DNA from 4 places in the Roseitalea porphyridii genome. Region 2 is predicted to be linked to each of the others. Evidence: predicted binding sites of a transcription regulator. Region 2 holds the regulator's gene; each other region holds the start of a gene.
The links. Region 2 encodes LexA, which represses DNA repair genes until DNA is damaged. Its sites were predicted from a motif close to TGTTCNNNNTGTGTTCNG; they were not measured.
Positions count from the first base shown of each region.

Region 1: the regulator LexA is predicted to act here: its motif matches at 4,515-4,532, upstream of E0E05_RS00375 (helicase-related protein).
Region 3: the regulator LexA is predicted to act here: its motif matches at 2,601-2,618, upstream of E0E05_RS01585 (YifB family Mg chelatase-like AAA ATPase).
Region 4: the regulator LexA is predicted to act here: its motif matches at 3,939-3,956, upstream of E0E05_RS17010 (ImuA family protein).

Region 1 is NZ_CP036532.1:76,496-84,008, reverse strand. It holds gene lysA (diaminopimelate decarboxylase) at 1-664, opposite strand, end outside; gene lptM (LPS translocon maturation chaperone LptM) at 675-860, opposite strand; gene argH (argininosuccinate lyase) at 1,165-2,592, opposite strand; gene tlpA (thiol:disulfide interchange protein TlpA) at 2,591-3,283, shown strand; gene E0E05_RS00380 (ArsR/SmtB family transcription factor) at 3,280-4,089, opposite strand; gene E0E05_RS00375 (helicase-related protein) at 4,666-7,513, shown strand, end outside.
Region 2 is NZ_CP036532.1:1,796,830-1,804,342, forward strand. It holds gene E0E05_RS08785 (ComEC/Rec2 family competence protein) at 1-803, shown strand, start outside; gene lexA (transcriptional repressor LexA) at 864-1,580, opposite strand; gene E0E05_RS08795 (hypothetical protein) at 1,953-2,354, shown strand; gene coaD (pantetheine-phosphate adenylyltransferase) at 2,428-2,925, shown strand; gene E0E05_RS08805 (peptidylprolyl isomerase) at 2,954-3,547, shown strand; gene E0E05_RS08810 (peptidylprolyl isomerase) at 3,585-4,091, shown strand; gene queA (tRNA preQ1(34) S-adenosylmethionine ribosyltransferase-isomerase QueA) at 4,176-5,255, shown strand; gene tgt (tRNA guanosine(34) transglycosylase Tgt) at 5,248-6,375, shown strand; gene E0E05_RS08825 (DUF4864 domain-containing protein) at 6,583-7,032, opposite strand; gene E0E05_RS08830 (VOC family protein) at 7,147-7,513, shown strand, end outside.
Region 3 is NZ_CP036532.1:319,031-326,543, reverse strand. It holds gene E0E05_RS01595 (DUF6958 family protein) at 92-397, shown strand; gene dut (dUTP diphosphatase) at 500-961, shown strand; gene E0E05_RS01585 (YifB family Mg chelatase-like AAA ATPase) at 1,001-2,533, opposite strand; gene gshB (glutathione synthase) at 2,694-3,638, opposite strand; gene E0E05_RS01575 (YraN family protein) at 3,699-4,055, opposite strand; gene rsmI (16S rRNA (cytidine(1402)-2'-O)-methyltransferase) at 4,063-4,950, opposite strand; gene hemW (radical SAM family heme chaperone HemW) at 4,950-6,152, opposite strand; gene rdgB (RdgB/HAM1 family non-canonical purine NTP pyrophosphatase) at 6,130-6,777, opposite strand; gene E0E05_RS01555 (VOC family protein) at 6,774-7,184, opposite strand; gene rph (ribonuclease PH) at 7,193-7,513, opposite strand, start outside.
Region 4 is NZ_CP036532.1:3,476,161-3,483,673, reverse strand. It holds gene speD (adenosylmethionine decarboxylase) at 1-431, shown strand, start outside; gene speE (polyamine aminopropyltransferase) at 436-1,314, shown strand; gene uxaC (glucuronate isomerase) at 1,340-2,797, opposite strand; gene E0E05_RS17015 (hypothetical protein) at 3,113-3,718, shown strand; gene E0E05_RS17010 (ImuA family protein) at 4,143-4,784, shown strand; gene E0E05_RS17005 (Y-family DNA polymerase) at 4,693-6,246, shown strand; gene E0E05_RS17000 (error-prone DNA polymerase) at 6,250-7,513, shown strand, end outside.

The DNA.
Region 1 (7,513 bases), 1.7 Mb from region 2:
CGACCAGTTCGGCGAGCAGGGCGAAGGCGGCATCGAAGGGCTGCATGTCGGTGATCTGGCTGCCTATATGCATGTCGATGCCGTTGACGCGCAGGCCCGGCAGCGCCGCGGCGTGGCGATAGACGTCGCGCGCCTTCAGCCATGAAATGCCGAACTTGTCGCCGCTGCGGCCGGTGGTGATCTTGGCGTGCGTCCTGGCATCGACATCGGGATTGATGCGGATCGAGACAGGCGCGGTCGTGCCGGCGGCGACGGCGCGGTCCGACAGCAGTTCCAGTTCGGGCTCGGATTCCACGTTGAAGCAGCGGATGCCGACCGAAAGCGCGAAATCCATTTCGGCGGCGGTCTTGCCGACGCCGGAGAACATGATCCTGTCGGGGGTGATGCCGGCGGCGAGCGCGCGCCGCAATTCGCCCTCCGAGACCACGTCGGCGCCCGCGCCGAGCCTGGCAAGCGTCGCCAGCACTGCCTGGTTCGAATTGGCCTTCAGCGCGTAGCAGATCAGCGCGTCGATGTCGGAAAAGGCGCCGGCGAAGACCTCGTAATGGCGCGTCAGCGTGGCGGTCGAATAGCAGTAGAACGGCGTGCCGACGGCCTCGGCGATCGACGGCAGCGGCACGTCCTCGGCGTAAAGGACGCCATCACGGTACTGGAAATGGTTCACGGACCTGCGCTCACTCGATCAGCGGATCGAGGATGAAACCGCGGTCGGCGGGGGCCGGTTCAGGATCGGCCGCCTGACCCGTTGTCGCCGTGGCGCTGGCAGGCGGCGGTTCGAGCGGTCCTGCGCGGCCGCAGGCGGCGAGCGCGAGAAGGAGCGCGGCGAGCGCTGAACGGGTCATGACGGTGCGGACGGCCATGGCGAATTTCCGGTGAGCGGGTCGGGCGCCTGTGTGCGTCAAACGGGCCGGGCTTGCAAGGGCCGGTTGAAGCAAGTCCCTTCCGCGTTCGTTCCGGCCCCCATGTTGCCCCCACCCCTCACCCCTCCCCCGCAAGCGTGGGAGGGGGGCGTTAGCATCGGGCTCCATCGCTTACTCCGAGCCTGGCTCAGAATATGGTGGTTGTGGCGCGCGGCGGATGTCTCCCCTCCCACGCGTGCGGGGGAGGGGTGAGGGGTGGGGGTAACGGTTTCGGCCTGAGGCGATTATGCGAGCCCCGGAAACATCACCCCATCTTCTCGAGCCGCTTGCGCCAGTGGCGTATCTGCTTCTTCACCTCGCGCGGCGCGGTGCCGCCGAAGCTGGTGCGGCTGGCGACGGATCTGGTCACAGTCAGAACCGAGAAGACATCTGCGGTGATGCCGTCGTGGATCGTGCGCAGATCGTCGAGCGACAGTCTTTCGAGCCCGACGCCGCGCTCGGAGGCAAGCGCCACCGCGCGGCCGGTGACGTGATGGGCCTCGCGGAACGGCAGGCCCAGTTCCCGCACCAGCCAGTCGGCCAGATCGGTGGCGATCGAATAGCCCGCGCCTGCGGCCTTCTTCATCGCCTTTTCGTCGACCTTCAGGTCGGCGACCATGCCGGTCATCGCCGCGAGCGCCAGGTCGAGCGCCCGGGCGGCATCGAACAGCTGTTCCTTGTCTTCCTGCATGTCCTTGGAATAGGCGAGCGGCAGGCCCTTCATGACGGTCGACAGCGCGACGAACGCGCCGTTGATCCGGCCGGTTTTCGCCCGGACCAGTTCGGCCGCGTCCGGGTTCTTCTTCTGCGGCATGATCGACGAGCCGGTCGAGAAGGCGTCCGACAGGGTCACGAAGCCGAATTGCGGCGTCGACCAGATGACGATCTCCTCGGCCAGCCGCGACAGGTGCGTGGCGCAGATCGAGGCGACCGACAGGAATTCGAGCGCGAAATCCCGGTCGGAGACCGTGTCGATCGAGTTGCGCGTCGGACCGGAAAATCCGAGCGCCTCGGCGGTCATCTGCCGGTCGATCGGAAAGCCGGTGCCGGCCAGCGCGGCCGCGCCGAGCGGGCATTCGTCGAGCCGTTCCAGCGCGTCGCGCACGCGCGACAGGTCGCGGCCGAACATTTCCACATAGGCCATGCAGTGATGGCCGAAGGTCACCGGCTGCGCCGTCTGCAGATGGGTGAAGCCGGGCATGACGGTGCGCGCATGTTCCTCGGCGCGGCCCAGGAACGCGCCGATCAGCGCCTTGAGCGCCGCTTCGGTGCGGCGCAATTCGTCGCGCACCCACATGCGGAAATCGAGCGCGACCTGGTCGTTGCGCGACCGCGCCGTGTGCAAACGCCCGCCGGCCGGGCCGATCAGTTCGGTCAGCCGCGCCTCGATGTTCAGGTGGATGTCCTCGAGCGCGCGCGAAAAAGTGAACGTGCCCGCCTCGATTTCCGACCGTATCGTGGTCAAACCGTCGATGATGGCATCGCGGTCGGCACTGGAAATGACGCCGGTCGCCGCCAACATGGTGGCATGGGCGATGGACCCGTCAATGTCCTGGCTGTAGAGCGCACGATCGAAACCGATCGAGGCGTTGATCTCCTCCATGACGGCGGCGGGGCCGGAGGCGAAGCGGCCGCCCCACATCTGGTTGGACGCCGCCTCGGCGCCGCCCTTTGAATTGGATGAATGCGACATGGACAATCCGTCTCCGGAGCAGGACAAGAGCAGCAAGGGCCGCCGCGGCCTGACGATGGGCGTGATCGCCGCCCTTGTCGTCGCCGTCGCCGCGGCGCTCGGTTCCGCCGGCGTATACGGGAGCGGGGGCGCCTCTGACAACGGCCAGCAGGCCGCCGGCGCCTGCAACGGGGCCTATGCCACGGCGATCGAGCCCTATCTGACGGGGGACGTGGCCGCCATGGGCCTGCGCGACGATCCCGAAAACCTGTCGGCGCTGGCCTTCAACGACGGGTCCGGCGCGCCGATCACGATGGCCGATACGGGCGGCAAGCTGCGGCTCGTCAATCTGTGGGCCACCTGGTGCGCGCCGTGCCGCGAGGAGATGCCTTGGCTGGAGGAGCTGCAGGTCGAACGCGGCGGCGATGATTTCGAAGTGGTGGCGATCTCCGTCGATGGCGGCTCGGACGAAAAGCCCCGCGCGTTCCTCGAGGAGATCGGCGTCGACGATCTGGCCTTCTACCACGATCCGACGATCGGCGTGTTCAACACGTTGCGGCGCGAGGGGCTGGCGCTGGGCCTGCCGGTGACGCTGCTGATCGACGAGAACGATTGCGTGATCGCCAACATGAACGGGCCCGCCCACTGGGCGAGCCCGGATGCGTTCGCACTGATCGATGCGGCGCTTTCCGTGCGCGGCCAGGGCAGCTAGGCGGCGTTGGTGAAGGCGGCGGGCTGACCGGTCTCGATCCAGGTCTTCAGGCTCGAGGCGATCCGGGCCCATCCTTCGCGCACGCCCTCCTGACCGGCGGGCAGGCCGTAGTGCAGGATGGTGAACTTGCACGCATCGCCCTGCTTTTCGATCTCGTAGACGCAGCGCGAGGGTTTCTTGTCCTCGCCCCAGCCGGGCTCGAACGTCGCTTCGAGACGCCGGGGCGGGTCGATCGCAAGGATCTCGCCGCCGAGCATGAGGCTGCCGTCGGGGCCGAGATAGTCGAAGCGGCCGCCCTTTTTCAGATCGCTCTTCAGGCGGGCGCCGGCGATGTAGAAATGCGGGGTCTTGCCGCCGTCGGTGAGCGCATCCCAGAGCGTTTCGGGGGTCGTCCTGATATAGGTCTCCAGCACGAAATCGGGTGGGCCGTCATTGGTTGTCGTCATCGGTCCGGTTCCTTCCAACTGCGCCTTGAGGTCGAGGGCCATCCTCGCCATCGGCTTTTGCACGAGCGGCTCGATCCACCGGTCGATGACCTGCTGGAGTGGAACCGCGTTCAGATAGTGGTGCTTGAAGCGTCCGGATCGCCGCGTGACCACCAAGGATGCGTCCTCAAGCACCTTGAGATGTTTCATCACGCCGAAGCGCGTCATGCCCATTTGCTGCTCGAGTTCCGACAGGGTCTGTCCGTCACGCTCGCGAAGCATGTCGAGCAGATTGCGCCGGGTTTCGTCGGCAAGCGCCTTGAAAATCGCATCCATGAGCGACCTATAAGTGACAATATGGTCACGTGTCAATAAGGTCACATGAAATCCGTCAGAAGTTAACGCCAGCCGCCGGATCCAGCCCTCAAGGCGCGGAATGAATCGCTATGGTTGTGTTGTCGCGGTGAGGCGGCGCACAACATATGGTGAGAATGAAACGCGAACATCGTCCGATCAGCGATTCGTCGCCGATTCGTTCCCTTCCGGTTCCGAACCTTAACGGAAACGGCGCCCGAGGCGTTCGAACATGGTTAACAGAGCGTAAACAAAACCATTGCAATTCAATCTGTTAGCTTGCCCAGGGCAGGCCGTGGCGGGCTTTGGCGCCATTGGTTAACGGCCATGTTCGTGAAGCGTCGATGGCGCGGTCCACCGCGACTAGGGCTGGTATGCGCGCGGGCGGCGCGACCCACATCTGGTAGGGAACAAATCTGCAACCCATGCGAGTCAGCGATTCGTCGGCGATTCGTTCCAGACTCGTTCCGGTTGTTAACGCGTGCAGACTCAAGGTTGCCATCCCGCCCAGGGATCGGCCCTTTTGCAACCTGCATTTTGCCCCTTGCCATGGTATCGCCGGGCTGCGAGCCCTATCTGCGCGGCATCACGCGATCCGGCCCCATGCTCACCGAACACGCCTCGTTCAATTCCTTCCCGTCCCGTCAAGCCCCGCGATCGGTCTCCGGTCATGGCGTTCACGCCGTGCTGGGGCCGACCAACACGGGCAAGACGCATCTGGCCATCGAGCGCATGGTTGCCCACTCCTCGGGCGTGATCGGCCTGCCGCTGCGGCTGCTGGCGCGCGAGGTCTATGGCCGCGTCGCCGATCGCGTCGGGGCGGGCAGCGTCGCGCTGGTGACCGGTGAGGAAAAGATTGTGCCGGACAAGTCGCGGTTCACGGTGTGCACGGTCGAAGCGATGCCGCGCGAGACGGACGCGGCGTTCGTCGCAATCGATGAGGTGCAGCTCGCCGGCGATCTGGAGAGGGGCCACGTCTTCACGGACCGGCTGATGAACGTGCGCGGCCGCGAGGAAACGCTGCTGCTCGGCGCGGCGACGATCGCCCCGATGCTGCGCCAGCTCCTGCCGGGCGTCACCATCACCTCGCGGCCGCGCATGTCGCATCTTGCCTATGCCGGCCCGGCCAAGCTCACGCGGCTGCCGCGCCGTTCGGCGATCGTCGCCTTCTCCGCCGACGAGGTTTACGCGGTGGCCGAACTGATCCGACGCCAGCGCGGCGGCGCGGCGGTCGTCATGGGCGCTCTCTCGCCGCGCACGCGCAACGCCCAGGTCGATCTGTTCCAGTCCGGCGATGTCGACTATCTGGTCGCCACGGACGCGATCGGCATGGGCCTGAACCTCGACGTCGATCACGTTGCGTTCGCCCAGTTGCGCAAATTTGACGGCCACACCTTCCGCGACCTGACCCCGCCGGAGATGGCGCAGATCGCCGGACGCGCCGGCCGGCACGTGCGCGACGGAACCTTCGGCGTGTCGGCCCGCGTGCCGCCGCTTGACGACGAACTGGTCGAGCGGATCGAAGGCCACGAGTTCGACCCGCTGCGGGTGCTGCAATGGCGCAACCGGCAACTCGATTTCGCCTCGATCGATGCGCTCAAGGCCTCGCTCGACGAGCCGCCGACGATGCCGGGGCTGACGCGGGCCCTGCCGGCGGTCGACCAGAGAGCGCTCGAATTCCTGTCGCGGGACGAAACGGTTGCAAGGCTCTGCCGGACGCCGGCCGCGGTTGCGCGGCTCTGGGACGTATGCGCGCTGCCGGACTATCGCAAGATCGCCCCGGCGCAGCATGCCGACATCATCTCCTCGATCTTCCTCGATCTGGTGCGGCACGGGCACGTCGACGAGGACTTCATGGCCGAACAGGTGCGGCGCGCCGACCGCACCGACGGCGAGATCGACACGCTCTCGCACCGCATCGCGCAGATCCGCACGTGGACCTATGTTTCGCACCAGACCGGCTGGCTCGCCGATCCCGATCACTGGAAGGAGCGCACCCGCGCCATCGAGGACAAACTCTCCGACGCGCTGCACGAGCGCTTGACGAAACGGTTCGTTGATCGCAGGACATCTGTGCTCATGAAGCGCCTGAAAGAGAACGGGACCATGCAAGCGGAAATCAGTCAGGCCGGAGACGTAAACGTCGAGAGCCACCATGTGGGGAAGCTGGAAGGGTTCCGCTTCACCGCCGACCAGGCCGCCCAGGGCGAGGACGCCAAGGCGGTTCGCGCGGCGGCGCAGAAGGCGCTGGCCGGCGAGTTCGAGGCGCGCGCCGAACGGTTCGCCGCTGCCCCCAATGGCGACCTGGCGATCGGTCGCGACGGGCTCTTGCGCTGGCTGGGCGCGCCGGTCGGCTCGCTGACCGCCGGCGAGGAGTGGCTTTCTCCCCGTCTGATCCTGTTCGCAGACGAGCAGCTCAACGGCGCTGCGCTCGACAAGGTGCGGGCGCGCGCCGAGCGGTTCGTCACCCATCATATCGAAACCCATCTGAAGCCGCTGACCGACCTTAAGAAGGCGGATGAGCTTTCGGGCATCGCGCGCGGCATCGCCTTCCGGCTGATCGAGAATTTCGGGATCGTCCAGCGCCGCGAGATCGCCGGCGATATCAAGTCGCTCGATCAGGACGGGCGCGCGGCGCTGCGCCGATACGGCGTGCGTTTCGGCTTCTATCACATCTTCGTGCCGGCCCTGATCAAGCCGGCGCCCGCTGGGCTGATGACGCTGCTCTGGGCGCTGCAGAACGACGGGATCGACAAGCCGGGTTATGGCGACGTGGTCGACCTTCTGGCCAGCGGGCGCACATCGCTCGTCACCGATCAGGGCTTCGATCCGGAGTTCTTCAAGCTTGCCGGCTATCGTCACCTCGGCCCGCGCGCGGTGCGCGTTGACATTCTCGAGCGGCTGGCCGACCTGATCCGTCCCTGCATCTTCTTCAAGCCCGGCGGCGAGACGCTCCCCGAGGGCGCCTATGGTGGCGGACGGTTCGTCGTGACGCCGGCGATGCTGTCGATCCTGGGCGCGACGATGGCCGACATGACCGAGGTGCTCAAGGCGCTCGGCTACCGGCACGAAAGCGTCGATGCAGCGGACGCCGAGCGGCATCTTGCCGACCTGCGCGCCGAACATGCGCCGAAGCCGGCCGAGCCGGAAGCCCCGGCGGCTTCGCAGCAGCAGCCGGAGGCGGAGCCTGCTGCGACGGACGCGCCATCGTCGCCATCCGCCGACGTGACGGAGCCCGCTCCGGAAACGGCAATCGCCGCCGAAGCCGAGAAGCCGGTCGAGGCTTCCGCCAATGGAGCCGGTACGCACGGCGGCGGGCAGGCGCCGGCCGAACCCCCCGCAGGCACGGCCTCGACGCAGACCCCGGAGACCACACCCGTGGACGCCGAGCCTCCGGCGGCCGAGCAAGGGGCTGCCAAGGCGGAGGTGGCCGCACCCGTCGACGAGACGC
Region 2 (7,513 bases):
ACGGCCGCCAGATGGCCGTCGTCGGCACCAGCGGCGCACTCGCCGTGAACAGGGCGCGGCCGAACGCGTTCATCGTCGAGCAATGGCAGCAGGCCTATGCGGCGCGGACGGTGATCAAGCCGGTTGGTCTGGAAGACGGTGTTGCAGAATGGGTGCTCCCGGACGCGGCAGCGGCGGTTCCTGCGCATCGCGCGGCCGATGCCGAGCCGGGCGGTCGCCGCGCGCAAGGCGCCGACCCTGTCGCCCCGATGCGCTGCGCCGAACAAATCTGCATCGCGACGGTCTGGCGCGGCGCCGAGCGATACGATCTTGTGATCCTGTCAGCGCCTTTTCCAGACGGTCCCACGAACGCGACGGCGGAGACCGGTGGGTTGAAGGCTATCGATGCAGAGGCCCATGACGGCGGCCACCACCACGCGTCCGTCCTCTGCGGGCGGTTCGATCTGATCGTTCTCGCCTACGCGCCGGCGGAGTCACCCTGCGACGACGGAACGCTCGTGCTCACGGCACGGGATCTGGCGTTCGCCGGCAGTGCGGAGATCAGACCTGCGCCGCGGGGTCGTCTGCGAACTCGGGAAAATGGAACGGCACCCGACCCGCCGCATGAAACAAGGCTTTCGCAGGAAACCGCACCGCAGACCCGGTCCGAATCGGAACGCTTGGAGGCCGAGGCGGGGACCGCAAAGAAGAGTGGCGCGGTTTCGCCAAGGCTCGCCGTCCGCCACGCCGTCTCGACGCCGTTGCGCCCCTGGCATGACGCTCGCCGCTGGAGCCGGGCCGCGCGCAATCTGGCACCCTATTGACCGCCTACCGATCGCGCGGACCCGGCCGCGACCACCGGTCGACCGGCCGCTTGTGCCGCGTCAGTAGCGCCGTACGAGGCCCACGAGCCGGCCCTGGATGCGCACCCGGTCGGGGCCGAAGATGCGGGTCTCGTAGGCAGGGTTGGCCGCTTCGAGTGCGATCGAGGCACCTTTGCGCCGGAAACGCTTGAGCGTGGCTTCCTCTTCGTCGACGAGAGCGACGACGATCTCGCCCGGATTGGCGGTGTCGGTGCGCTTGATGACGACCGTGTCGCCATCGAGAATACCGGCCTGGATCATCGAATCGCCCTCGACATCGAGCGCGTAATGCTCGCCCTTGCCCATCATGTCCGGCGGCACGGAAAGGACACGCGTCTGGTTCTCGATCGCTGAAATCGGCACGCCCGCGGCGATCTTGCCCATCACCGGAACGGCCCGGTCGTCATTGGCGCCGGCCTGCGGCATCGCTGGCGGCGATTCGGCCGGTGCCGACGGGCGGCCGAGACCGCCTTCGACGACGCTCGGCGAAAAACGCTGGCGCACCTGGTTAATCGGCTGCATCGCGTCGGGCAGCTTGATCACTTCGAGCGCACGAGCGCGATTGGGCAGGCGGCGGATGAAGCCGCGTTCCTCGAGCGCCGTGATCAGGCGATGGATGCCCGACTTGGAGGCCAGGTCCAGCGCTTCCTTCATCTCGTCGAAGGAAGGAGGGACACCGGTCTCCTTGAGCCGCTCATTGATGAACATCAGAAGGTCGAGTTGCTTGCGCGTCAGCATGGCGATTCCGGAAACAAACGAAAACAAACGTCGAACAGACGTTAACTGTTCCAGTTGTGTTCCGCAAGCAATAAAATCCGGTTAACCGCCGGCCGATTTCCTTTGCGCGCCGCGTTACCGGCCCTCCGGGCGCGGAATCACTGGCGCGGACGCAGCATCAGGCCGAAGGAAAGGGCGCTCGCGCCCGTCAGGACGGCAACTGCGACGGTCACTGCGTAAATCGTGAACATGGGAACCTCCCGATTGCTTGTGTTGTCGACTATGCTTCCAACAACGACATGCGGATGTGCGAAGTTGCACACGGGGCGGTCAAAGCAACGTGAACGGCGCGCGCCGATCGCCGGTTATGGGGAGCGATCCATGAAGACGATCATGAAAATTGCGCCGATCGGCATGGTTTTGGCGGTCCTTTCGGGGAGCCCGGCCGCCGCCACCGGCACGGTGGAATGCACGGGCGCCGACAGCGCCGATGCCAGTGTCTTCCTGTCGGTCGGCCGGCTTCCGGTCCTCGCCGTCCTGGGCGCCGTGATCGAGGCGGAGGGGACGACCTATGCAACCGACACGGACGTCAATCCGGATGCGGAACCCATCGTCTTCGGACAGGGCTTCTCCGATGGCGACCGGCTGCGCGCCGATTTCACCGATCCGAACATCGAGCAAATCCTCGTGAGCGTGCGAATCGAGCGCGCCTTCGAGGACAAGGCCGGCGCGGAGGCGGGCATCGTGCGTGTCGCCGGCCGGGGCGCCTGGCCAATCGTCTGCGTCTCGGGCTGAGGGCGGCCGGCCAGCGCCTGCCTTCGGGCGCGAGGGGCTTTGCAGGCGCGCCATATTTGCCTACACGCTTCCCATGACCCAACGCACGGCGATCTATGCGGGTTCGTTCGATCCGCTGACCAACGGCCACCTTTCGGTGCTGCGCGCGGGCCTGGTGCTGTTTGATCGCGTCACCGTGGCGATCGGCGTGCATGCGGGCAAGAAGGGCCTGTTCGCTTTCGAGGAACGCGAACGGCTTATCCATGCGGCGCTCGGGGAGACCGGTCTCGCCGGCGAACGGGTTTCGGTGGCCGCGTTCGACGGGCTGGTGGTTGAGGCCGCGCGCGCGCACGGCGCCATCGCCATGCTGCGCGGTCTGCGCGATTCGACCGACTATGCCTACGAGATGCAGATGGCGGGCATGAACACGGCCATGGCGCCGGACATCGAGACGGTCTTCGTGCCGGCCGAGGCCGAGACGCGTCCCATCGCGGCCACATTGGTGCGCCAGATCGCGGCGATGGGCGGCGACGTTTCCCCCTTCGTGCCGCCATCGGTGGAAAAGGCGCTGCGTGCGCGCTTTTCCGCCTGAACCCGATCCACTTGAACGAGGCACCTTGATGCGTTTGACACGACGAACCCTGACCGCGGCGGCCGCCGGCATGGCGCTGGCGATGACCATGGCCGGTCCCGTGACCGCCCAGTCCGACCCGGAAAACACGCTGATCATCGAACTCAAGGACGGCGAGGTGGTGATCGACCTGCGGCCGGACCTTGCACCGCGCCATGTCGAGCAGATCAAGACGCTCGCCCGCCAGGGCGCCTATGACAATGTCGCCTTCCACCGGGTCATCGACGGCTTCATGGCGCAGACCGGCGACGTCCAGTTCGGCGACATGGAAGACGGGTTCGCGCCCGGTCGCGCCGGCACAGGCGGCTCTGATCTGCCCGACCTTCCGGCCGAATTCTCCGACGAGCCGTTCGTACGCGGCACCGTCGGCATGGCGCGGGCCCAGAACCCCGACTCGGCCAACTCGCAATTCTTCATCATGTTCGACGAGGGCCGCTTCCTCGACGGGCAGTACACGGTGGTCGGCAATGTCGTCAGCGGCATGGAGCATGTCGACAACATCAAGCGCGGCGCCCAGGCCCGGAATGGCGCGGTCGATGATCCCGACCGGATGATCGACGTCACCGTCGCGGCGGACCGATAGGCCGCTCATCACCAGCAAACACGGAGAGGGAACGCAATTGACCTACAAGGACCCCGAGAACACGCTCGTCCTGGAAACCACCAAGGGCACGGTGGTGATCGAAATGAAGCCCGATCTGGCGCCCGGCCATGTCGACCGCATCAAGGAACTGGCACGCGCCGGTGACTATGACGGCGTCGTCTTCCACCGCGTCATCGACGGCTTCATGGCGCAGACCGGCGACGTGCGCTTCGGCAAGCAGGGCGGACCGCACTTCGACCCGGCCCGTGCCGGCATGGGGGGCTCGTCCCGGCCGGACCTGAAGGCCGAGTTCTCCAACGCCAACCATGCCCGCGGCACCTGCTCGATGGCGCGGGCACAGAACCCCAACTCGGCCAACTCTCAGTTCTTCATCTGCTTTGAGGACGCTTCGTTCCTCGATGGCCAGTACACGGTCTGGGGCGAGGTGATCGACGGCATGGACAATGTCGACCAGATCAAGCGCGGCGAGCCGGTTCGCGATCCCGATTCGATCGTGTCGATGAAGGTCGCGGCGGATCTTTGATCAATGCGGGCGGGCTGACTTCCGTGCGATGCGACCGTGTCGTCTGCCTGGAGGTCCTTCAACCGCTAGACCGACGGTCCGCCCATGCGCGTCGATGAATTCGATTTCGAGCTTCCCGAAGACCGCATCGCGCTGAGGCCTGCGAGCCCGCGCGATGCGGCGCGCATGCTCGTCGTGCGCGGCGACACGCTGACCGATGCGGGCGTCATGGACCTGCCGTCCTTCCTGTCGGCCGGCGACCTGATGGTGTTCAACGACACGCGCGTCATTCCCGCCCAGCTCGAAGGCACCCGCGAGCGCGACGGCCAGATCGCCACGATCGGCACCACGCTGCACATGCGCACCGCGCCGAACCGCTGGATGGCATTCGCGCGCGGCGCGAAAAAACTCAAACCCGGCGACCGAGTCCGCTTCGGCGAGACCGGCGATGCGTGTCTTCTCGGCACGCTCGATGCGTCCGTCATCGCAAAAGGCGAGGGCGGCGAGGTGGAACTGGCCTTCGATCTGGCCGGTCCCGACCTCGATGCGGCGATCGCCTTGGCGGGCCACATTCCGCTGCCGCCCTATATCGCCTCGAAACGTGCCGACGACGAACGCGACCGCGCCGACTATCAGACCGTCTATGCGCGTGAGGACGGCGCCGTCGCCGCGCCCACGGCCGGCCTGCACTTCACCGACAGGCTGTTCGACAAGCTCGATGCGGCCGGCATCAACCGCGCCTTCGTCACGCTGCATGTCGGCGCCGGCACCTTCCTGCCGGTCAAGGCCGACAATACCGAAGACCACAGGATGCACGCCGAGATCGGCCATGTCTCCGAGGCGACCGCCGCGCTGATCAACCAGACCCGTGCGCGGGGCGGCTCGATCGTCTCGGTCGGCACGACCTCGCTGCGCCTGCTCGAAAGCGCCGCCGATGAGGCGGGCACCATCCAGCCGTTCGCCGGCGCGACCGACATCTTCATCACGCCCGGCTACCGGTTCCGCTGCGTCGATGTGCTGATGACCAATTTCCACCTGCCGCGCTCGACCCTTATGATGCTGGTCTCGGCCTTTGCCGGGCTCGGGACCATGCGGCGCGCCTATGCCCATGCGATCGACGCCGGTTACCGCTTCTATTCCTACGGCGATTCCAGCCTGCTGTTCCGGAACGATCCCGATGGCTGAATTCGGCTTCGCCCTTCACGCGACCGACGGCGGCGCGCGGCGCGGCACGGTGACGACCGGGCGCGGCGCCATCGCGACGCCTGCCTTCATGCCCGTCGGCACGGCCGGCACGGTCAAAGGCCTCTATCTCGATCAGGTCAAGGACGCCGGCGCCGACATCATCCTTGGCAATACCTACCACCTGATGCTGCGCCCCGGCGCCGAGCGGATCGACCGGCTCGGCGGGCTGCACCGCTTCATCGGCTGGGACAGGCCGATCCTGACCGATTCGGGCGGTTTCCAGGTAATGAGCCTGTCCGCGCTGCGGCAGATGAGCGAAGAGGGCGTCACCTTCAAGAGCCACGTCGACGGCGCCATCCACGAAATGAGCCCGGAACGCTCGATCGAGATCCAGGGGCTTCTGGGCTCGGACATCCAGATGCAGCTCGACGAGTGCGTCGCGCTGCCGGCCGACGCGGACACGATGAAGGCGGCGATGGAACTGTCGCTGCGCTGGGCCGAGCGCTGCCGGGTCGCTTTCGGCGACCAGCCGGGCAAGGCGATGTTCGGCATCGTGCAGGGCGGCGATGACGAGAGCCTGCGCGAACAATCGGCCCGGGCGCTCACCGCGATGGATTTGAAGGGCTACTCGATCGGCGGTCTGGCGGTGGGAGAGCCGCAGGAGGTCATGCTGGCCATGCTGGACGTCGTCTGCCCGATCCTGCCGGCGGAAAAGCCGCGCTACCTGATGGGCGTCGGCACGCCCCAGGACCTTTTGCGCTCGGTCGCGCGCGGGGTCGACATGTTCGATTGCGTCATGCCCACCCGTTCGGGCCGGCACGGGCTCGCCTTCACGCGGCGCGGGCGCGTCAACCTGAAGAACGCCCGCCACGCCGAAGACCACCGGCCGCTCGACGATCAGATGGCATGCCCGGCCTCGCGGGACTATTCACGCGCCTATCTGCACCATCTGATCCGGTCGGGCGAGATGCTCGGCATGATGCTGCTGAGCTGGCACAACACGTTCTATTATCAGTGGCTTATGCGTGAGATGCGCAGCGCGATCGAGCAAGGCCGCTTCGCTGCGTTCGCCGCCGAGACCGAGGCGGTGTGGGAGCAGGGCGACATCGAAGCGCTTTGATGCGCTTTGCGGGCTTCGGACCTCTTGCCCCCACCCTTCATCCCTCCCCCGCACGCATGGAAGGGAGGACCTCTGCATTCAGCCTTGGCGTCAGGATTTGCGCCAGGCGCATGATCTGGTCGAGTGGCGCGGTTTCGATGTCTTCCCTCCCACGCGTGCGGGGGAGGGATGAAGGGTGGGGGTCTTGGTTCAGGCGGGGCTACGATGTCACGTCATCCCCGCAGCGCCCTTGCGCAGGTTCACGCCATCCACTTTCCAGGAGCCGTCAGGCTGCTGTTCCATGTAATAGACCGCGGTCCAGTCGCTGCCGTCGGGCGCGCGGATGAGCACTTCCTGCACGATCCTGCCGTCCGGCATCGCCTCGGTCCGGCCGAACGCGTAGTTTCCGGGCCGGAGAACGGGCAGATAGCCGCCCTGGACCATGGACATGAACCGGTCGAGCGTCGGGTACAGGCGTTTGATATCCTCGGATGCATGGCCGTAGGCACGGTCGAAATCGCCGGTGAGAAAGCTCTCGAGCTGATCGGTGATGACGGTGCGGGCGGCGCCCTCGTCGGCGTTGGCCTCATCGGCGGGCGCCAACAGAAACGCCAGCGCCAGCGCGAAAAGCGACGCGATGGCCATCGCCATGGGGATCAGGCGGGGTCGATTGGGCATGGGACACCTCCTTTTCCTTTCCCAACATAGGCGCTCGGGGCGCCATGGCAAACCGGCTGCCGGCGGCGAGGGCGGCGCCTTGCGCGCCTTCGGCAAATGGGGCACATGCCGGCCATGACTGGCATTTCGCCCTATACGCCGCGCGCGCTCGACCACTGCGTCCTGCCGGTCGCGGAACTGAGCATCGCCCGGGCGCGCCTCGAAGCGCTCGGCTTCATCGTCGCCGGGGACGCCAGGCATCCGTTCGGTACGGAGAACGCCTGTGTGTTCTTCGCTGACGGCACCTACCTGGAGCCGCTCGCCATCGACCAGCGCGAGACCTGCGAACGCACCGCACAGAGGGGCAACGTCTTCACCGCGCGCGATCAGGCCTACCGTTTCCGCAATGGCGACAATGGTTTTTCGGCGATCGCGCTCGCCACCGATGATGCCGATGCCGACCACAAGCGGTTCCGGCAGGACGGCATCTCGGCCGGGCGCA
Region 3 (7,513 bases), 1.5 Mb from region 2:
AGGTTCCGTGAATGGCGCGGTGTGTGGCAGGCTGCCAATGGACTGTCAATCGTGGCACGATGGCCGCCTTCTGAAAGCGGGGAGGCAGGTCATGGCCGACAAGGTCGAAGTGCGCAACGTCAACGTACCCGGTCGGACCGAACGGGTCGATCGCGCGAAGTACGAGGCCATGCGCGCCGCGATGCTGACGATCCTGCCGGACGGGCCGCCGGGCCTGACCGGCAAGGAAGTCAGGGAAGCGGCCAAACCGCATCTGCCCGAGGCGCTGTTTCCGGGCGGGAAGACGGCGGGATGGTGGGCCAAGACCGTGCAGCTCGATCTGGAGGCCCGCGGCCTGATGGCGCGCAGCGCCTCTTCGCCCTTGCGCTTCTGGCGCACCGGGACCGGCGCCGACTGAGCGACAAGGCGGCATGGGGGTGGCCACACCGTAGCGGTGGATTGCGGGCACGAACCGTCCAACGGCGTTGATTTCGGCCCGCCGCCAGCCCATCACCCGGCCATGGACACGCCGTCGATCTCATTGTTGCGCCTTGCCCACGCCGAGGGGCTCGATCTTCCCGCCTACGCGACGGAAGGCGCCGCCGGCATGGATGTGCGCGCGGCCATCGACGCGGAGACGCCGCTGATGATCGCGCCGGGCGCCCGCGTGCTGGTGCCGACCGGTTTCGTGATGGCGATACCGGACGGCTTCGAGGCGCAGGTTCGGCCGCGCTCCGGGCTTGCGGCAAAGCACGGGGTGACCTGCCTGAACACGCCCGGCACGATCGACAGCGATTATCGCGGCGAGGTGAAGGTGCTGCTCGTCAATTTCGGCACCGAAGCGTTCGCGGTCACGCGCGGCATGCGCATCGCGCAGATCGTCATCGCGCCAGTCGTGCGCGCAACGATCGTGGAAGTCTCCGAAGCGCCGGAGGCAACAAGGCGCGGCGCCGGCGGGTTCGGCTCGACGGGAACCGGCTGAGCTGGGTCTGGCCGGCGAAAACGAAACGCGCGCCGTCGCTCAGGCAGCAACCGCCAGCGCCTCGCCGGCGATGCGATAGGAGATCGCCTCGGCCACATGAATGCGGGACACGCCGTCGGCGCCGTCGAGATCGGCGAGCGTGCGGGCCAGCTTGAGAATGCGGTGATAGGCGCGCGCCGAAAAGCGCTTCTTGTCGGCCGCGTCGGCCAGAAGCTGCATCGCGCCATCATCGGCCGCCGCGACATCCTCGATCAGGCCGGTCGGGCAATGGGCGTTGACGGTCACGCCGCCGGCGCCGAAGGCGGTATAACGGGCGGCCTGCCGGGCCCGCGCCTCGGCCACGCGCGCCGCCACGGACGCACTCGCCTCGCCCGGCCGTTTGCGGATCAGGTCGCCGGGCATGACGGCCGGCACCTCGACGCGCAGGTCGATCCGGTCGATCAGCGGTCCTGAAATGCGGCCCTGATAGTCGCTCACGCAGCGCGGCCCGCGCGCGCAGACATGGCCGGGCGTACCGGCCATGCCGCAGCGGCACGGGTTCATCGCCGCGACGAGCTGGATCCGGGCCGGATAGGACACGCGGTGATTGGCCCGCGCGATGACGCATTCGCCCGTCTCGAGCGGCTGACGCAGGCTGTCGAGCACGGCCGGCGCGAATTCGGGAAACTCGTCGAGAAACAGGACGCCATTGTGCGCCATGGAGACTTCGCCCGGTCGCGCCCGCAGGCCGCCGCCGACCATGGCGGCCATCGAGGCCGAATGGTGCGGGGCGCGGAACGGGCGCCGGTCTGTCAGTTCTCCGCCCGACAGCTGGCCTGCGATCGAGGCGATCATCGACACGTCCAGCAGTTCCCGCGCCGAAAGGGGCGGCAGGATCGAGGGCAGGCGCTGGGCCAGCATCGATTTGCCGGAACCGGGCGGGCCGACCATCAGCAGGTTGTGGCCACCGGCGGCCGCGACCTCGAGAGCGCGGCGCGCGGTCTCCTGCCCGCGGATGTCGGCCATGTCGGGAAGACCCGACGCCGGCGCGCGCATCGCGGCCTGGGGCCGGGACAGGACCTGCGTGCCGCGAAAGTGGTTGGCAAGGCCGACCAGTGATACAGGGGCCAGGATCGGCATGGTCTCGTCCGCCCACGCCGCCTCGGACCCGCAGGCGGCCGGGCAGATCAGTCCCTTGCCTGCCGCGTTGGCGGCGATCGCCGCCGGCAGCACGCCGGCGACCGGCGCGATGGTGCCGTCGAGCGACAGTTCGCCGAGAACCGAAAAGCCGGCCAGCGCGTCGGAGGGAATGGCGCCGAGCGCAGCCATCAGGCCAAGCGCGATCGGAAGATCGAAATGGCTGCCTTCCTTGGGAAGATCGGCCGGGGCCAGATTGACCGTCACCCGCTTGGGCGGCATGGCGAGGCCGGAGGCATGCAGCGCCGACTGGACGCGCTCGCGGCTTTCGGCCACCGCCTTGTCGGGCAGGCCGACGATCTGCATGGCCATCTTGCCGGGCGAGACCATGACCTGGACGTCGACCGGCACCGCGTCGATGCCCTGAAAGGCGACCGTGGCGACCCGTGCGACCATGTCCGTGCCCTCACCCTGTTTCAGACGGCCTGCCACCGCCCTGTGCAGTACAACCAAGCACAACTGGCGAAACAAGTAAAGAACATTCTAAGAACAAATACGCGCGAAAGCTGTGATCCGGTTGTGCCGGGTTGTGGCGCGGAACGCAAATGACGTTGCGTCAGGCGGCGCGGCGCGCTTCGACCGCATCCCAGAACAGGGCGGCGATGTCGGCGCCCCCGAACTTTGCGACCTCGCGCACGCCGGTCGGCGAGGTGACGTTGATCTCGGTCATCAGCCCGCCGATGACGTCGATGCCGACCAGGATGAACCCGCGCTCGCGCAGGGCCGGGCCGATCGCCGCGCAGATCTCGCGCTCCCGGTCGGTCATATCGGTCGCCAGCGCCTTGCCCCCGACATGCATGTTCGAGCGCGTGTCGCTTTCGTCGGGCACCCGGTTGATGGCGCCGACCGGTTCGCCGTCGATCAGGATGATGCGCTTGTCGCCGCCGCGCACTTCGGACAGGTAACGCTGGGCGATGATCGGCTCGTTCGAAAGCTGCTCGAACATTTCCAGCAGCGATGTCAGGTTGCGGTCGCCGTCGCGCAGATGGAAGACGCCGGCGCCGCCATTGCCGTAGAGCGGCTTGAGGATGATATCGCCGAATTCGTCGCGGAACCGGCGGATCGCATCGATGTCCTTGGTGATCAGCGTTTCGGGCATGAAGCGCGCATAGTCCATCACGAACAGCTTTTCGGGCGAGTTGCGCACCCAGGCCGGATCGTTGACAACCAGCGTCTGCGGATGGATGCGCTCGAGCATGTGCGTGGTGGTGATGTAGTTCATGTCGAACGGCGGATCCTGGCGCAGCAGCACCACGTCCATCTCCGAAAGATCGGTCGGCGTGGCGGGCCCCAGGGTGAAATGGTCGCCTTCTTCGTCGCGAACGGTCAGCGGCTCGAGCCGGGCGCTGACCGCATCGCCACGCATCGACAGGCGGTCGGGCGTATAGTGGTAGAGCGCATGGCCCCGCGCCTGCGCCTCAAGACACAGCGCGAAGGTGGTGTCGCCGGCGATCGCGATGGTGGAGATGTGGTCCATCTGGACAGCGACTTTGAGCGCCATGGTCGTTCCTCTCTTCGGTGGTGGCTAAGTGGCCGCTGGCGGGCCGAAAATCAATCGGGTTCAGGCGGTGAACAGCGCCGGCACGTGGATCGGCCAGCGTCCGGGCACGATCGCGACCAGATCGAAGCGAAGGTTCAGCCGGCCGTGATCGGGCTGGCGCGCAAGCCAGTGGTCGGCGGCGGCGATGATGCGGCGCTGCGCGGCCGGCGTCACCGCGTCCATCGCTTCGCCGATCGAGGGGCGCGCCTTGACCTCGACGATCAAGACGAGATCGCCGCGCCGGACGATCAGGTCGATCTCGCCGGCCTTGCAGCGGTAGCGCCGGGCGACGATGCGAAAGCCCTTCAGCCGCAACGCCCAGGCGGCACGCCTTTCGCCGCGCTGGCCGCGCCGCTCGGCCCGGCGACGGTCGGCCATGCCGCGCTCAACCATCGGCCTTCTTCATCGCAAGCAGCCGATTGTAGAGATCGGCACGGGGCAGGCCGGTGGTGCGCGAAGCCTCGCGGGCCGCCCTGGCGGCCGGCATGTCGGCAAGCAGCGTCTTCAGCAGGGCGTCGATGTCGGCGGCGTCCGGAACCGTCTGCCCTTCTGGCGCCGGTGCGATCATCACGACGATCTCGCCCTTGACCGCGCCTTCCCCGAACCGGCCGGCCATTTCCCCGGCGGGCCCCGTGACCACCGTCTCGAACCGCTTGGTCAGTTCGCGCGCGACGCAGACCGGCCGGTCCGGTCCGCACAGATCGGCAATGGCGCGCAGCGTCGCGGCGAGCCGGTGCGGAGATTCGAACGCGATTAGCGTGGATCGCACGTCGGCAAGGCCGGCAAGACGGTCGCGGCGCGCCTTGTCCTTTGCCGGCAAAAAGCCGATGAAACGGAAATCGTCCGTCGGCAGGCCCGAGGCGGCGAGACCGGCCAGCACCGCCGAGGGCCCTGGGATCGGGATGGCGCGGTGGCCGGCGGCGAGCGCCTCCCCCACCAGCCGATAGCCCGGATCGGAGACGAGCGGCGTTCCGGCATCAGAGACGAGCGCAACGGCCTGCCCTTCCCCGAGCGCGGCCAGCAGTCTCGGTCCGGCCTCGGCGGCGTTGTGCTCGTGATAGGCGACCGACTTCTGGGCGATCGCATAGCGGTCAAGGAGACGCCGAGTGATGCGCGTGTCCTCGCAGGCAAGCAAGTCGCAGGCGGCAAGCGTTTCGAGCGCGCGGATGGTGATGTCGCGCAGATTGCCGATGGGCGTCGCCACCAAGTAAAGTCCGGGTTCGAGCGGCGGCGCCTCGATTGCATGGCCGGCGATCGTGAACGTTCCGGCCATCAGCGCGCCAGTTCCGCGATGATCGCGTCGAGCACCATGCGCCCGCGCGCCGTCGCGCGGATGCGCGCATTGCCGAGCCGTTCGACCATGCCCAGATCGATCATCGCCTGCAGCTTGTCGGCCGGGAGTGGCCCACCGCCGAGCGTTTCGTAGCGGGCGAGATCGAGACCCTCCACAAGCCTCAGCCCCATCATCAGCATCTCGTCAGCTTGTGCATCGGCGAGGAGCGTCTCGGTCTCGGCGATGCCGTGCCCGTGCTCGGCAATCCGGCCCAGCCAGGTTTCGGGGTGCGGCTCGGTGATGGTGACGCGCCTTGCCCCATCGGCGTCGAACCGGCCATGCGCCCCGGGGCCGATGCCGGCATTGTCGCCATAGCGCCAATAGGTCAGATTGTGCCGGCTCTCGGCGCCCGGCACGGCATGGTTCGATATTTCATAAGCCGGCAAACCGGCGGCGGCCGTCACGTCCTGGGTCAGCGCATAGAGATCGCCCGCCAGATCGCCATCGGGCATGGCGATGCGGCCGGCATCGTGCAGCGTCCTGAACGGCGTGCCATCCTCAATGGTGAGTTGGTAGAGCGACAGATGATCGGCGGCGAGCGCGATGGCCTGGCGCAGTTCGCCTTCCCAGGCCTCAGGCGTCTGACCGGGCCTTGCATAGATCAGATCGAAGGACAGGCGCGGGAAGGTCCGGCGGGCCAGGTCGATCGCCGCGCGGGCTTCGGCGACATCGTGCAGCCGGCCCAGAAAGCGCAGATCGGCGTCGTCGAGCGCCTGAACGCCGAGCGACAGCCGGTTGACGCCCGCCGACCGATAGCCGGCAAAACGGTCCGCGTCGGCCGACTGCGGGTTGGCCTCCATGGTGATCTCGACGCCGGCCGGCACGGACCAGCTTCGCGCCACCGCCTCCAGCAGCGTATCGACCGTTTCGGGCGCCATCAGCGAGGGCGTGCCGCCGCCGATGAAGATCGAGGTGACGGTGCGCGGACCGGTCAGCGCGCGCATATGCGCGATTTCGGCGACGTAGGCGGCGGCGAAGTCGGCCTGATCCACCGGCCCGTGCCGGACGTGGGAATTGAAGTCGCAATAGGGGCATTTGGCCGCGCAGAACGGCCAGTGCAGATAGACGCCGAAACCCGGCGCGCCATCATCGCCATTGATGGTCGCGCGGGCCGCGTCTTCAGGTGACGCCCAGACAGTCATGGGCAAACAGTCTGAAGGCCCGGGCGCGATGCGACAAGGCCTCGGCGTCGCCCGGCGTCCAGCCATGTTTCTCGTCGGCGGTCATCTCGCCGAAGGTGCGGTCGTGCCCGTCGGGCACGAACACCGGATCGTAGCCGAAGCCAAGATCGCCGCGCGGCGGCCAGACCAGGTGACCGGGCGCCTCGCCGCGGAAGAATTCGCAATGGCCGTCCGGAAAGGCCAGGCACAGGACGGCGACGAAGGCGGCACGACGCTCGTCGGGCGCGGTCGCGCCGGCCGCCTGCAGTTTTTCCTCGACGGTGCGCATCGCCATCATGAAGTCGCGGCCATTGCCGGTCTCGGCCCAGTCGGCGGTGTAGACGCCGGGGGCACCGTCGAGCGCCTCGACGCAGATGCCGCTGTCGTCGGCGAGCGCGGGCAGGCCGGAAGCCTGCATGGCGGCCATCGCCTTGGTGCGGGCGTTCTGCTCGAAGGTCGTGCCATCCTCGTCGGGCTCGGCAAGGCCCAGTTCGCCCGCCGAGACCACGTCGAAACCGAACGGGCCGATCAGGCCGCGCATCTCGCGCAGCTTGCCGTCATTGTGGGTGGCGAGCACGAGCCGGCCCGGTTCGAGACGGCGCGTCATGCAAGGCCCCACAGCTTGGGTTCGGAGATTTCAAGACTGTTGCCGGCCGGATCGCGGAAGTAGAGCGAGCGCGCGCCGTTCGGCCAGCGGAAATCGGCCTCGATGGCGATGCCCGCCTCTTCGAGATGATCACGCCAGCCATCGAGCGCGTCGCCGGCGACGCGAAAGCAGGCATGGCCCGGCCCGTGCGCGCCGTGCGGCGGCACCGGCATGGACGGATCGGACGGCGGCTGTGCCGTCGCGGCGGGATCGAACAGCAACAGGACGCCGTCGCCGCAGCGAAAGAACACATGCCGGCCGGCGACCTCGGTGATCACCGTAAGGCCGATCACCGTGCCATAGAAGGCCTTCGCCGCCGCCAGATCGTCGGCATAGAGCGCCGTTTCGAGGATCCCATCGGGCTGCATGGCTTTCTTCAGCCGCCTATCGCCTGCTTCTGCAGGTCGACCAGATCGGCGATCGCCTTTTCGGCCAGGCCGAACAGCGCGTCGAACTGGGCCCGCGAGAACGGCTCGCCCTCGGCGGTGCCCTGCACCTCGACGATGCCGCCCGAACCGGTCATGACGAAATTGGCATCGGTCTCGGCGGCGCTGTCCTCGTCATAATCGAGATCGGCGACCGCCTCGCCCTTGAAGATGCCGCACGAGACGGCGGCGACATGGTCCTTCAAGACGCGCGTCTTGGAGGCCATCTGGCGCGAATGCATCCAGTCGAGGCAGTCGTGCAGAGCCACCCA
Region 4 (7,513 bases), 1.7 Mb from region 2:
AAACGGAAGATCTGAACGCCCCTTTTGCGGCCGCTGACGCGCTGCCGAAGGATCATTTCATCGAACGCAACGGCACCAAGTGCGCCGGGGCGCATCTGATCATCGACTTGTACGAAGCCGAACGGCTCGACGACATCGACCATATCGAAAAGGCCATGGTCAAATGCGTCGAGGAAGCCGGCGCGACGCTGCTGCACATACACCTGCACAGCTTCGAGCCCATGGGCTGCGAGGTGGCCGGCGTGTCCGGCGTGGCGGTGCTGGCCGAGAGCCATATCTCGATCCATTCGTGGCCCGAGAACGGCTATGCGGCGCTCGACGTGTTCATGTGCGGCGACGCGCAGCCGGAAAAGTGCGTCGAGGTGCTGCGCCGGGCCTTCAACCCCGCCCGCATCGCCGTGTCGGAACTGCTGCGCGGCAAGGGCGTCTGACGTCATGGCCGGCAAGGACAGCGACTGGTTCGCCGAGAGTCTCTATCCCAGCGTCCGCTTCGCCTTTCGGGCGGAGCGGGTGCTGCATCACGAGGACACCGGCCATTTCGAACTGGCGCTGATCGAGAACGCGGCGTTCGGCAAGGTGCTGATGCTCGACGGCATCACCCAGGTGACCACCGGCGACGAGTTCATCTATCACGAGATGATGAGCCATGTGCCGATCCTGGCGCACGGGGCGGCGAAACGCGTGCTGATCATCGGCGGCGGCGATTGCGGCCTGGCCGAGGAGGTGCTCAAGCACCGGTCGGTCGAGGGGCTGACGCAGGTCGAGATCGACGCATCGGTGGTCGAGTTCTCGCGCACCCATTTCGGCGATTTCAACGCACCGGTGTTCGACGACGACCGGTTCGACCTGGTGATCGCCGACGGGGCCGACTATGTCGCGACGACCGAAGACCGGTTCGACGTCGCGATCGTCGATTCGACCGATCCGGTCGGGCCGGGGGCGGTGCTGTTCACGGCCGCGTTCTATGCCGGCCTGCACCGGGTGCTGAACCCGGGCGGCGTTGCCGTCACCCAGAACGGCGTGCCCTTCTTCCAGAAGGACGAACTGGTCGGCTCGATGCGCGATCTGGGCCGTTCGTTCGCGCTGTCGGCGGCCTATGTGGCGGCGATCCCGACCTATGTCGGCGGACACATGGCGATGGGCTTTGCCACCGACGATGCGGGCAAGGCCGACGTGCCGCTCGAAACGCTCAAGGCACGGTTCGCCGAGGCGGGTCTTTCGACGCGCTATTACACGCCGGCGGTGCACCGCGCCGCCTTCGCCCTGCCGCGCTTCATCGAAGAGGCGGTGGAAGAGGGCCGCGCGCGGATCTGAGCGTGCCCGCCGCCGCGCGGTCCGCTCATGCCGTAGCCCGGTCGCTGCCGGGCGCGGCCTGACCCGTGCCGGTCCGATAGGCGCGGCGCGCAAGCCCGCCCGCAAGCTCCCCGATCAGCGCGAATGCCTCGTCCGTGCCGATCTGGTGTTCGGCGACGAGCCCGGCGAGAAAGCCCGCGTCCATGCGCCGGGCCATGTCGTGCCGCGCCGGGATCGACAGGAAGGCGCGGGTGTCGTCGACGAAGCCGGCCGTGTTGTGGAACCCGGCCGTCTCGATCACCTGCGACCGGTAGCGGCGCATCCCCTCGGGACTGTCGAAGAACCACCAGGGCGCGCCCAGCAGCACGGTCGGAAACGCGCCGGCGAGCGGCGCCAGTTCGCGTCCGTAGGCGGTCTCGTCGAGCGTATAGAGCACCATCCGAAGGTTCGGCTCGAAGCCGAACCGGTCGAGCAGCGGCTTGAGCCCGTCCGCCCAGGCGACCGTGGCCGGAATGTCGTAGCCCTTGTCGCGGCCGTAGCGGGCGAAGACCGAGGGCGCATAGTTGCGGCGCGAGCCGGCATGGATCTGCATCACCAGACCGTCCTCGACGCTCATCGCGGCCATCTCGGTGAGCATCTGCGCCTGAAACAGCGCCGCCTCGTCGGCGGTGATCGTGCCGGCCCTCGCCTTGTCGAGCAGCGCCTGGCAGGCCGGCCCCGGCAGGTCGGCGGTGACGGGCGCCAGAACGCCATGGTCGGTCGCCGTCGCGCCGAGCCGCGCGAAGTCCGCGCGCCGCGCCCGCAGCGCCTTGAGCAAGCCGGACCAGTCGGTGACATTTTCGCCGGTCTGCTCTTCGAGCCTTTGCATCGATGCGGCGAAATCCTCGCGCAGCGGGTCGGTGAGCGCGTCCGGCCGGAAGGTCGGCACGATCCGGCCGAAGGCTAGCGCCTTCAGCGCCCGATGCGCATCGAGCGTGTCGGTCGCATTGTCGGTGGTCGCCAGGACTTCGATGCCGAACCGCTCGTAGAGCGCGCGCGGCCGGAAGGCGGGCGAAGCGAGTTGCGCGGCGACATGATCGAAGACCGCGTCGGCGGTCGCCGGGCCGAGCCGCTCGGGCACGCCGAGCACGACATGAAGGGCGTGATCGAGCCAGACGCGCGAGGGCGTGCCGGCGAACAGATGATAGTGCGCGGCGAACAGCCGGAACGCCTCGCGCGGGTCGACATCGGCGCGGCTTCCGTCGGCGCGCGGCACGCCCAGCGCCTCGTAGGACACGCCCTGGCTGGCCAGCATGCGCAGCACGTAGTGATCGGGCGTGATCAGCAGGTCGGCGGCGTTCGGAAACGGCGCGTCCTCGGCGAACCAGGACGCCTCGCAATGGCCGTGCGGGGAGACGATCGGCGCGTCGGCGACCCGTTCGTAGAGGGCCCGCGCGGTCGCCCGGACGGCCGGGTCGGCGGGAAGAAGCCTGTCGGGATGGAGCATGGCGGTCTTTCGGGACATGGTGCGCGGCGCCATGGTCGGAACGGCGGCCGGCGGCGTCAAGCCCGGCCGGGGCCGATTTCGGCGGGTCTGTCTCTGCGGACCTGCGATTGCGGCGATACCGCCCAATCCGGCATAAATTCCTAGCTGTATATGTGGCAAGAGTGGCTGATTTTGCTATCTAGGCACCGACTTGCCGGCCACCGAAGTCGCGGGGAGATTTTTCGCGTGACGGAAATGGAAATTGCGAGAATGAACGGAGTACGTGAGTTTGTCGAAGGCGAAGCGTTGAACTCTGGCTTAATTCGCACTGACGAATTGTGATACGATCATTGAATGAGTGCGGGAATAACTATACCGACGTTCACTTGTGCGATGTCATTGACTGGGTATAAATTGGTTCAGCGGATGGGGCATTGCTGGATAATGGAAAAATCGTCTTCCCCGCTTTACCCGCTTTTAAATGAAATAAACACCGCAGCAGAGAATGGGCTACCGTTTCTAGCAGTGGCAATGACTGTGGCATTGCCTGACATCTGTGCTTCCCTTGACTCTGAAGATGGGCGCACGAATGGCGAGCGTTACAAAGCTTGGTGCCAAAATAATTTGCCTTGGGACAGATTGAGTTTTGTCACACCAGACGATCTTTGGTCAATGAGGTGCGGTGTACTTCACAATGGTCGCTTTGGTGACATGAAACACAGCGTTGCAAGAGTAATTTTCACGTTGCCAGACAGCGGCTTTACGTTCACCAATTCTCGAATGAATGATGCCTACGTTTATAGCGTGGTGGATTTCTGTCGTGTCTTCACTGATGCAGTCTATCGGTGGTTTGAAGCCAATCAGGATGATGAAACGGTCGTGGCAAATCTTCCTAGGTTGATGCAATATAGGGAGGGAGGCCTTTCTCCATATATCGTCGGAGCCACGGTGTTAGCATGAATGGCGAGCGCGACAGCAAAGCTGTTGAGAAGAAACGCTTCGATGCGTTGGGCCGGGCTCCCTCAAGTCCTGAGAAAGATGGGATCGCTGGACGCGGTCATGATCGTAACCCTTTGATTCCAATATGTAATCGGGCGTTACTTTTGTCACGCATATAATCAAACATAAATTCCTACACGCTCCGATTCCGGGATTGACTCTTTTCGCGTGCTACGCACAATGGAACATATCATGAACAAGAGCCCCTCAGGCGATGAACGGACGGTTCCGCACATCCGCGCCGGCCAAGGCGCTTTTGACGCGTTTGCGCGCCGTCTCCGGCGGTGCGGCGGAGCGCGCGCATCGGCCGCCGAAGACAGGGCAGGCGCTTGAGACAGGGCAAGCGCCTGAGCCGGCGGGTTCGCCAGCCCGTACGGAGCGGGTGGTGGAACGGGACGGCCTTCCGGCCGTCGCGCATCTCGATGAGATCTTCGCCGCCCCGCGCGACGGCGCGGCGACCGGCTTCGCGCTGGCGCACTTGCCGGCGGGCCGGCCGGTCCTGTGGGTGCAGGACCGCATGGCGGCGCTCGAGACGGGCCGGCCGCACGGCCGCGCCCTGCATCGCTTCGGGGTCGATCCCGACCGGCTCGTCATGGTCTGCGCGCGCGATGCGCGCGACGTGCTCTGGGCGATGGAGGAAGGCCTTGGCTGCGCCAGCATGGGCGCGGTGATCGGCGAGGTCTGGGGCGATCCGGCCGCGCTCGATTTCACCGCCACGCGGCGGCTGGCCATGCGCGCGGCGCGATCCGGCACCGCCGCGGTGCTGATCCGGTTCTCGGCGCGGGCGAACCTGTCGGCGGCGCGGCGGCGCTGGCGCATCGCGGCCCGGCCTTCGTTCGCCCATCCTTACGATCCGCGCGCGCCCGGGCCGCCGCGCTGGCGGGCCGAACTGTTCCGCGCGCGCGACCTTCAACCGGGCCTCTGGGAAGCAGGCTATGACGCAAAGACGCATCGTCTCGATCTATCTGCCGCACTTTCCGATCCAGAGCTGGCGCCGCCGGACGCGCGGCCCCGGCGCGCCGGTTGAACAGACCCCGCTCGTGCTGGCGCGCGAGGGCGCCCATGGCCGTCTCGTCCACGACGTCAACGGCGCGGCCGCCCGCGCCGGGATCACGCGCGGCGCGCGGCTGACCGACATGAAGGCGCTGGTGCCGTCGCTGCATGTCGCTGACGCCGATATGGCGGCCGATGCGGCGCGGCTTTCCGCGCTCGCGCGCTGGGCGCAGCGCTGGTGTCCGTGGACGCGGGTGGACGGCGCCGACGGGCTGATGCTGGAGACGACCGGGTCCGATCATCTGTGGGGCGGCGAGGCGGCGATGCTGGCGCAGATGCGCCGCGCCTTCGCCGGGCTCGACCTGACCGCGCGCGTCGCCGTCGCGCCGACGCTCGGCGCGGCCTGGGCGCTGGCGCGCTTCGGCGCCGCCCCGCGCGAACTTTGCGGAGCCGACGCTCTTGCCGAAAGGCTCGGCCCGCTGCCGGTCGCGGCGCTGCGGCTGGACGCGGACACGGTGCTGCTTCTTAAGCGCCTCGGCCTGAAAACGGTCGGCGCGGTCGCCGGCGTGCCGCGCACCGCGCTCGCCCGCCGCTTCCGGCACAGGAACGACCTGCCCTCAAATCCGCCGCTCAGGCTCGATCAGGCGTTCGGCCGGCTGGCCGAGCCGCTGATGCCCGACGACGTGCCCGCGCCGGTGCGCGCGCTTGCCCGCTTTGCCGAGCCGGTCACCGAGGTCGAGGCGATCGGCCCGGTGCTGGATCGCCTTCTCGATGATCTGACCGGCCAGATGGACACGCGCCAGCTCGGCGCGCGGCGGCTGCTTCTGACCGGCTACCGCGCCGATGGCGGGTCTTCGTCCGTGGAGGCCGCGACCAGCCGTCCGAGCCGCGACCCGGCCCATCTGCGCCGTCTGTTCCGCGACCGGCTCGAACGGATCGACACCGGCTTCGGGCTCGATGCGATGACGCTCGACGCGGTCGTCCACGAAGCGCTCGGCGCGGCGCAGCAGGCGCTCGTGGGCGCGGCCGACGAGAGCATCGATCTGGCGCGGCTGATCGATCGGCTGGTCGCCCGGCTCGGTCCCGGCGCGGTGCTCAGGCCCGTCGCCCGCGACAGCCATGTGCCCGAGCGCGCCGAGGGGCTGGCGCCGGCGGGCACGCAATGCGTGATCGTGCCCACCGGTGAGACGGCGGACGGGGTGCCGCGCCCGTTGCGTCTCCTGGTCCGGCCCGAGGAGGCGCAGGTGCTGTACGCGGTGCCCGACGGCCCGCCCGCGCAGCTCGTCTGGCGGCGGCAGACCCATCGCATCGTCAGGAGCCAGGGGCCCGAGCGGATCGCGCCGGAATGGTGGCGCGAGAAATCGACCGCGCGGCTGCGCGACTATTACCGCGTCGAGGATGCCGAAGGGCGGCGCTACTGGATCTTCCGCGAGGGGCTGCCCGGCGACGGGCGCGACGGTCCGCCGCGCTGGTTCGTGCATGGGCTCGACGCGTGAACCATGCCCGAAGCCCCGCTCACCCCGGCCAAGCGTACCCTGGGCGAAGAGGGGACATTTGCGCCCAACGCGCCCGCCCCGTTCGTCGAACTGGGCGTGACCAGCAATTTCTCTTTTCTGCGCGGGGCGTCCGACGCGGTCGATCTGGTGCTGACCGCGCACGCGCTCGGCTATGACGCGCTCGGCATCGCCGACCGCAACACGATGGCCGGCGTCGTCCGCCTGCATGGCGAGGCGAGGACCGCGCGGATGCGGCCGGTCATCGGCTGCCGGCTCGATCTGGTCGATGCGTCCTCGCTGCTCGCCTATCCGAAGAGGCGCGCCGGCTACGGGCGCCTGTGCCGGCTGTTGTCGGCGGGCAAGATGCGCACGGTCGACGGCGCCTGGCAGGACAAGGGCGCCTGCGACATCACGCTGGCGATGGCCACCGAAACGCTGGGCGGTGTCGACGATGTGGTGCTGATCGCCGTGCCGGGCGCGCGGCTCGACGCGTTCGCCGCTTCCCTGCCGCGTCTGCGCGAGGCGCTGCCGGTCAGCCACATCGCCGCCGCGCATCTTTATCGCGGCGACGACCGGGCGCGGATCAACCGGCTTTCCGAACTGGCAAGGACCTTCGGGCTGAAGCTCGTCGCCACAAACGACGTGCACTATCACACGCCGGCGCGGCGGCCGCTGCAGGACGTGATGACCTGCATCCGCGAGAAGGTGACGATCTTCACCGCCGGCCGGCTTCTGGACGCCAATGCCGAGCGGCACCTGAAGAGCCCGGCCGAGATGGCCCGCCTTTTCGCCGACTGGCCCGAGGCGATCGCCGAGAGCCGGGTCATCGCGGACGCCTGCACGTTTTCGCTCGACGAGCTTCGCTACGACTATCCGCGCGAGACCGTGCCCGAGGGCAAGACCGTCGACGGCTATCTGGCCGAACTGACCTGGCAGGGCGCGGCGCGGCGCTATCCGGACGGGGTGCCCGGCCATGTGCGCGCGACGGTCGAAAGGGAACTGGCGCTGATCGGCAAGCTCGACATCGCCCGCTATTTCCTGACCATCCACGAGATCATCCGCTTTGCGCGCAGCCGTGACATCCTGTGCCAGGGGCGCGGCTCGGCGGCCAATTCGGCGGTCTGCTATTGCCTCGAGATCACCGCGGTCGACCCGGCCCAGCACGATGTGCTGTTCGAGCGCTTCATCTCCGAGGAGCGCAAGGAGCCGCCCGACATCGACGTCGATTTCGAGCACGAGCGGCGCGAGGAGGTGATCCAGCACATCT